Regions from separate parts of the Streptomyces sp. NPDC016851 genome, predicted to be linked through region 1. Evidence: riboswitches for the same ligand, from Rfam matches in the RefSeq annotation. Region 1 holds a riboswitch; each other region holds the start of a gene.
What was found. A riboswitch is a leader RNA that binds a small molecule or an ion and turns the genes downstream of it on or off. The one in region 1 is predicted to bind cobalamin.

Region 1 (2,193 bases):
AGCCACCCGGAGCCGATGATGGAACCGACCGACGCCCACATGAGCCCGATCAGTCCGACGTCCCGGCGCAGTCCGCCCGGACCCCCTTTTACCCCCGCTGCTGCCTGGTCGACGCTCACCATGAATCAAGGGGCCTCTCGTAAAAGAACTCGGTGAGTTCTGCGAGCAAGAGGCCTCAGATTAGGAATCGGTCAACCGGCGGCAGAAGGCGCGTTGTGCAGCCTTGACCGGGCGCGGGCATTTCCTGGAAAGCGCTTCAGGAATTCTGTACGCGGTGATGAGGAAGTCGTGGGATCTCGATCGCCGGGCAGCGGTCCATCACCATCTCCAGGCCCGCGGCACGGGTCCGGTCGTAGGCCGCCTCGTCGATGACGCCGAGCTGGAACCAGACGCCCTTGGCGCCCTTGGCGACCGCCTCGTCCGCCACCGATCCGGCGAGATCGCTGTTCACGAACACGTCCACGACGTCCACGTCGAAGGGGATGTCGGCGAGACTGGCGTACCCCTGCTCGCCGTGCACCGTCTCCGCCTTCGGATGCACGGGCACGACGCGCTTGCCGTAGCGCTGGAGCACCTCGGCCACGCCGTAGGCCGCGCGCCGCTGGTTCGACGACAGGCCCACCACGGCCCAGGTGTCGCCGAGCTCGGTGAGGATCCTGCGGACCGTTGCCTCGTCGCCGTACACCGGTGGCCTCCTGAAGAGTCGCGGAAGAACTGTTGTCCGCACAACGACGTACGGTGCCCGGTGATTCCCCCGCGCCCCCCGTGATAGCTTGCCGAGGCCAGTCGAACCCATGTACGTGGGTCAGGGAATCCGGTGCGAATCCGGAACTGACGCGCAGCGGTGAGGGGGACGGGCGGGGCCTCGGCCACTGGACGTCGCGTGTGACGTCCGGGAAGGCGCTCCGCACCGGACGAACCCGAGTCCGAAGACCTGCTGGCGGCCCCCGCGGCCGTACGCGGCGGGGGAGCACCGTACGACCGGGCTCCGCGATCGAGCCCTCGACGACTGAGGACTGGTTTCCCGTGCCCCTCGCCCGACCCGCCCGTGCCGCCGTCCTGCTCGCGGCCGGCTCCCTGCTCCTGGCCGGCTGCGGAGACCCGCCGGCCACCACGGCGAAAGCCGCCGTCACGCTCGACAACTGCGGCCACGAGGTGCGCGTGAAGGCCCCGCCGAAACACGCCGTCTCCCTCAACCAGGGCACCACCGAGATCCTGCTCTCCCTGGGCCTCGCCGACCGTCTCGCGGGCACGGCCACCTGGACCGACCCCGTGATGAAGGGGCTGGCGAAAGCCAACGCCAAGGTGCCGCGCATCGCCGACAACAACCCGTCCTTCGAACGGGTCCTGGACACCGGCCCCGACTTCGTCACGGCGTCCTTCGTCTCCACCCTCGGCCAGGGCGGCGTCGCCACCCGCGAGCAGTTCGAGAAGCTCGGCGTCCCCACGTACGTCTCCCCGTCGGACTGCGCCGGCAAGGACAACTCCGGCGACGGGGACGGCGCACGCGCCAAGGCGCTGGGCATCGACACCATCTACGACGAAGTGCGCGACCTGGCCACCGTGTTCGGGGTGCCGGACCGGGGCGACAAGCTCGTGGCCTCCCTGCAGCGGCGCACGGCGAAGGCCACGCGGGGCATCCAGGCCTCCGACGTCACCCTCCTGTACTGGTTCGCCAACTCCGAGTCGCCCTACATGGCGGGCTGTTGCGGAGCGCCCGGCATCATCACCCGGGCCCTCGGCGCGAAGAACGTCTTCGGCGACACGCACGAGGAGTGGCCGCAGATCAACTGGGAGACGGTCGCCGAACGCGACCCCGACGTCCTCGTCATCGGCGATCTCACCCGCAAGTCGCAGACCGCCGAGTCGGCCGCGAAGAAGATCGCCTTCCTGGAGTCCAACCCGGTCACCAGGAACATGGACGCGGTCAGGCACAAGCGGTACGTGCTGCTCAGCGGGCAGGCCATGAACCCGACCATCCGCACCGTCGAGGGCGTGGAACAGGTCGCCGCCGGACTGCGCGAGTTCGGGCTCGTGAAGTGACCGTCCGCGGGCTCGGGTTCGGTGCCGCTGGGGTCCTGCTGCTGGCCGTCTCCCTGGCCCTGGCGATCACCGTCGGCCCGGCCGACATCCGGATCGCGGACGTCTGGTCCGCCGTCGCGGCCCATCTCGGACTCGGCAGCTCGGACCTGA
Region 2 (2,193 bases), on a different contig from region 1:
GCTGGCCTTCGTCCTCACCATGGACAAGACGGTCGCCATCAACTTCCAGCTGCTGGGCGGCATCTGGATCCTGCAGACCTTCCCGGCCCTGGTGGGTGGCCTGTTCACCCGCTGGTTCCACCGCTGGGCGCTGCTCGCGGGCTGGGCGGTCGGCATGGTCTACGGCACGGCCGCGGCGTACGGCGTCGCCTCGCCGACCCAGAAGCACTTCGGCGGCTCGTCGAAGGAGATCCCGGGCATCGGCGAGATCGGCTACATCGGCCTCACGGCGTTCGTCCTGAACGTCGTCGTCACCGTCGTCCTGACCTTCGTCCTCAGGGCCCTGAAGGCCCCCGACGGCATCGACGAGACCAAGCCGGAGGACTACACGGCGGACGCGGGCGACCCCGGCGTCCAGGTGGAGCTTCCGCCGGCGACGGCGGGCACCTCGCACTGACTCGCAGGTGACAGCGGGCCGTCGGTGAGAAACCGGCGGCCCGTTGTCGTACCCGTCCCGCACACTCGGACCATGGACATCCTCATCCGGCGGGTGAAGCCCGCCGAACACGCCGCCCTCGGCGAGATCACCGCCCAGGCCTACCTGAAGGACGGCCTCCTCGACTTCGGGGAGAGCGACGAATACCTCGGCGAACTCAGGGACGTGGCCAAGCGGGCCACCGCCGCGGACGTCCTGGTGGCCACCCAAGGCGAACACCTCCTCGGTGGCGTCACCTTCGTCCCCTCCGGCGGTCCCATGGCCGACATCGCCCGGCCCTCGGAAGCCGAGATACGGATGCTCGCCGTCGCCCACGAGGCCCGCGGGCGCGGCGCCGGACAAGCCCTCGTCCGCGCCTGCGTCGACCGCGCCCGTGCGACGGACGGCTGTGTCCGCGTCGTCCTGTCCACACAGCGCACCATGCACTCCGCTCACCGCATCTACGAACGCCTCGGCTTCGTCCGTACCCCGGAGCGCGACTGGAACCCGATTCCGGAGCTCGCCGACATCACTCTCCTCACCTACGAGTTGACACTGTGAAACCGTCGCGACACTACATCTAGGGGTGCTTTTGCCACCCGGCACAAGATGTATGCTCGTGCTCGCTGTCGCCGCAGGGGAATCCGGTGCGAATCCGGAACTGTCCCGCAACGGTGTACCCATGCCTTTTTATGCCTGCATGGGAGTCAGTCCGAGGACCTGCCGACAGCGCGCCCGGCCGTCCGGCCGGTGTGCCTGACGTCCGGGCCTCGTGGAATGGGCCGGTGGACGCGACGCCGCGTGCGCTCGCGTGCTGCCCCCTGCCCTGCGAGGCCCCCGTGCCGAGCGAGGGAGAGCCCCACGTGACCATCGCGCCAGCCGATCCGGTCTCAGCCGCCGAAGAAGAGCACGACGGTCCTGGTGCCGCGCTGCTGCGGACCCTGACCGAGCTGACCGCCGACCTGCCCGACGCCGACCCCGGCCGGGTCGCCGCCGCCGCGCTGCGCGGCCGGTCCGCGCGGGCCGACGAGTCGGAGTTGCGCGAGCTGGCGACCGAGGCGGCCGCCGGCCTCATCTCCGAGGATCCCGCCTACTCCCGGCTGGCCGCGCGCCTGCTGACGATCGGCATCCGCGCCGAGGCCGCCTCGCAGGGCGTCACGTGCTTCACCGAGTCCGTCGCGGTGGGGCACCGGGAGGGCCTCATCGCCGACCGGACCGCCGAGTTCGTGCGCGTCCACGCCGCCCGTCTCGACGCCCTGATCGACACGGCCGCCGACGACCGCTTCGGCTACTTCGGCCTGCGCACGCTGCACAGCCGCTACCTGCTCCGCCACCCGATCACCCGCAAGGTGATCGAGACGCCCCAGCACTTCATGCTGCGCGTCGCCGCCGGTCTCGCCGAGGACAACACCCGCCGCTCCGTCGACGAAGTAGCCGCGCTCTACGGGCTGATGAGCCGCCTCGACTACCTCCCCTCCTCCCCCACCCTCTTCAACTCCGGCACGCGGCACCCCCAGATGTCGTCCTGCTACCTCCTCGACTCCCCCAAGGACGAGCTGGACTCGATCTACGACCGCTACCACCAGGTGGCGCGGCTGTCGAAGCACGCCGGCGGCATCGGCATCGCGTACTCCCGCATCCGTGCGCGCGGTTCGCTGATCCGCGGCACCAACGGCCACTCCAACGGCATCGTCCCGTTCCTGAAGACCCTCGACGCCTCGGTCGCCGCCGTGAACCAG
Region 3 (2,193 bases), on a different contig from region 1:
GCGCCCGCCGTACGACAGGGTTCCGCCCAGCCGCACCCCGAGCGCCCCCGCGAACGAGGCCTCCACGGGCCCGGCGTTGGGGCTCGGATGCTTGGCGGCGTCGGCACGCCAGGCGCGCACCGCTCCTCGGGGATCGTCTCCTGCCAGGGTCGCGAGCACGGCGGTCAGCCGGGCCCCCGGCCATCCCGCGAGATCGTCCAGCCGCGCGGAGGCCCACCCGTAGCGCCGGTACCGGGCCGACTTGTGCCCGACCATGGCGTCGAGGGTGTTGACGGCGCGGAACCCGAGGAGCCCCGGCACACCGCCGACGGCCCCCCACACGAGCGCCCCCACGACCGCGTCGGAGGTGTTCTCGGCGACGGACTCGACCACGGCCCGGGCGATCCCGTCGGCGTCGAGCGCCTGCGGATCCCGCCCGCACAGATGCGGTAGCCGCGCCCGGGCGCCGTCGACGTCCCCCGCCTCCAGGGCACGCCCGATGGCCCGCGCCTCCCGGGCCAGCGAAGTCCCCCCGACCACGGCCCAGGTGGCGGCACCGGTCAGCGCGACGGAGGCGACGGCGGAGTCCCGCAGGGCACGCGCGGCGACGCCCCCGAGCGCGACGGCTCCTCCCGCGCACACCGCGGTGTGCAGCGCGCCCCACGCTCGGTGGTCCCGCCACAACACCCGTTCCACGGCGCCCGCGGCCCGCCCGAACACGGCGACCGGATGCCCCCGGCGGGGATCGCCGAGCAGCAGGTCACCGATCAGACCGGCGGCGGCGCCGTACGCGAAGACGCGACCGGCACCCATGGGCTCAGCCGGCCGCAGGGGCGGGCAGGGGTGGGGTACTGAACCTCGATCGGCAGCCGCGCATGGCGATATGTCCTCACTCAGGGTGTCCACGCCCTGGTTCGACTAGACCGGCGGTGAGAGTTCCTGGCTCCCGGGGGTTGCTACCCCGGTGACAGTGGCGGGACCGCGCCGGACTTCCACCGGCTTCCTCTCCTGCCGCCGTTAATGGCCCCGGCAGTCCACCACGGCCGGGTTCAGCCGTCAACTTGCCGTTGACCTGCGAGGGGAGAGTGTGCAGAAGCCCACACCGGCGCTCCGACGCCGGGTTGGCGCCCCCACCACACGGCAACCGGGCGGTACAGGACCGAAGTCCCGTACCGCCCGGTGGAAGTGACCGTGATCAGGCCACGATCAGATAGATCCCGTATCCCACGGCCGCCGCGCACGCCGCGAAGCACGCGTACGCGCCGGTGACCGCGAGGCCCGCGGATCCGCCCTGGGCCACCGCCCGTTCGCGGCGGGACAGGCCGGTGATGCCGAGGGTGAACAGGGCCACCAGGGCCACGGTGACCACGAGGCTGACGCCGAAGACGGAGCCGAGGGCCGCCCAGTCGATCTTCATATCGGAGACTCTTCCTTGTTACCGGTCGGCGGGGTCAGACGGTGGTGGTCGTCGAGGGCGTCCGCTCGGCGGCGGCCTGGGCCGGGAACGACGGCACCGGGTCCTCCGTCGCCGTGCCGGCCGGCGGCGGCGTCACCGCGGCCATCGCCGTGGTCACCACACCGGCCGGCTCCGCCTCGTCGGCGTCGTTGACGTTGGTGTGGTCGACGACCTCACGCCGCGAGAGCTTCCAGATCGCCGCGCTGGAGGCGACGAGGAAGACGGCCACCACCGCGGTGCCCCAGCTGCCGAAGCCGGTGACGTACTCGGCGAGCGCGGCCACCAGGGCCGCCGCCGGCAGCGTCAGGCCCCACGCGACGAACATCCGCGTCGCCGTCGACCAGCGGACGACACCGCCCTTGCGGCCGAGCCCCGCGCCCATCACCGAGCCGGAGACGGAGTGGGTGGTGGAGAGGGAGAAGCCGATGTGCGAGGAGGCCAGGATGACCGTGGCCGCGCTGGTCTGGGCGGCGAAGCCCTGCTGCGGCTGGAGGTCGGTCAGGCCCTTGCCCATGGTGCGGATGATGCGCCAGCCGCCGAGGTACGTGCCGAGCGCGATGGCGATGCCCGCCGACAGGATGACCCACATGGGCGGGTCGGAGTCGGGGGCGACGGCGCCGCCGGCGACCAGGGCGAGGGTGATGACACCCATCGTCTTCTGGGCGTCGTTGGTGCCGTGGGCCAGGGAGACCAGGCCCGCGGAGGCGATCTGGCCGGCGCGGTAGCCCTTCTCGGAGGCCTTGCCGTCGGCCTTCTTG

Region 2: it holds a riboswitch for cobalamin, as region 1 does, so the genes downstream of both, ACZ3I3_RS13115 (ribonucleoside-diphosphate reductase subunit alpha) here and ACZ3I3_RS30315 (ABC transporter substrate-binding protein) in region 1, are expected to answer to the same signal.
Region 3: it holds a riboswitch for cobalamin, as region 1 does, so the genes downstream of both, ACZ3I3_RS28670 (cobalamin biosynthesis protein) here and ACZ3I3_RS30315 (ABC transporter substrate-binding protein) in region 1, are expected to answer to the same signal.

Annotation. Positions count from the first base shown of each region.
Region 1 is NZ_JBVHEP010000022.1:94,035-96,227, forward strand. Features, by position in the region: gene ACZ3I3_RS30305 (APC family permease) at 1-122, opposite strand, end outside; gene ACZ3I3_RS30310 (CoA-binding protein) at 257-685, opposite strand; cobalamin riboswitch at 767-956, shown strand; gene ACZ3I3_RS30315 (ABC transporter substrate-binding protein) at 1,027-2,043, shown strand; gene ACZ3I3_RS30320 (FecCD family ABC transporter permease) at 2,040-2,193, shown strand, end outside.
Region 2 is NZ_JBVHEP010000006.1:332,548-334,740, reverse strand. Features, by position in the region: gene mctP (monocarboxylate uptake permease MctP) at 1-436, shown strand, start outside; gene ACZ3I3_RS13120 (GNAT family N-acetyltransferase) at 509-1,015, shown strand; cobalamin riboswitch at 1,068-1,196, shown strand; gene ACZ3I3_RS13115 (ribonucleoside-diphosphate reductase subunit alpha) at 1,318-2,193, shown strand, end outside.
Region 3 is NZ_JBVHEP010000020.1:118,669-120,861, forward strand. Features, by position in the region: gene ACZ3I3_RS28670 (cobalamin biosynthesis protein) at 1-792, opposite strand, end outside; cobalamin riboswitch at 894-1,033, opposite strand; gene ACZ3I3_RS28675 (hypothetical protein) at 1,175-1,396, opposite strand; gene ACZ3I3_RS28680 (inorganic phosphate transporter) at 1,431-2,193, opposite strand, start outside.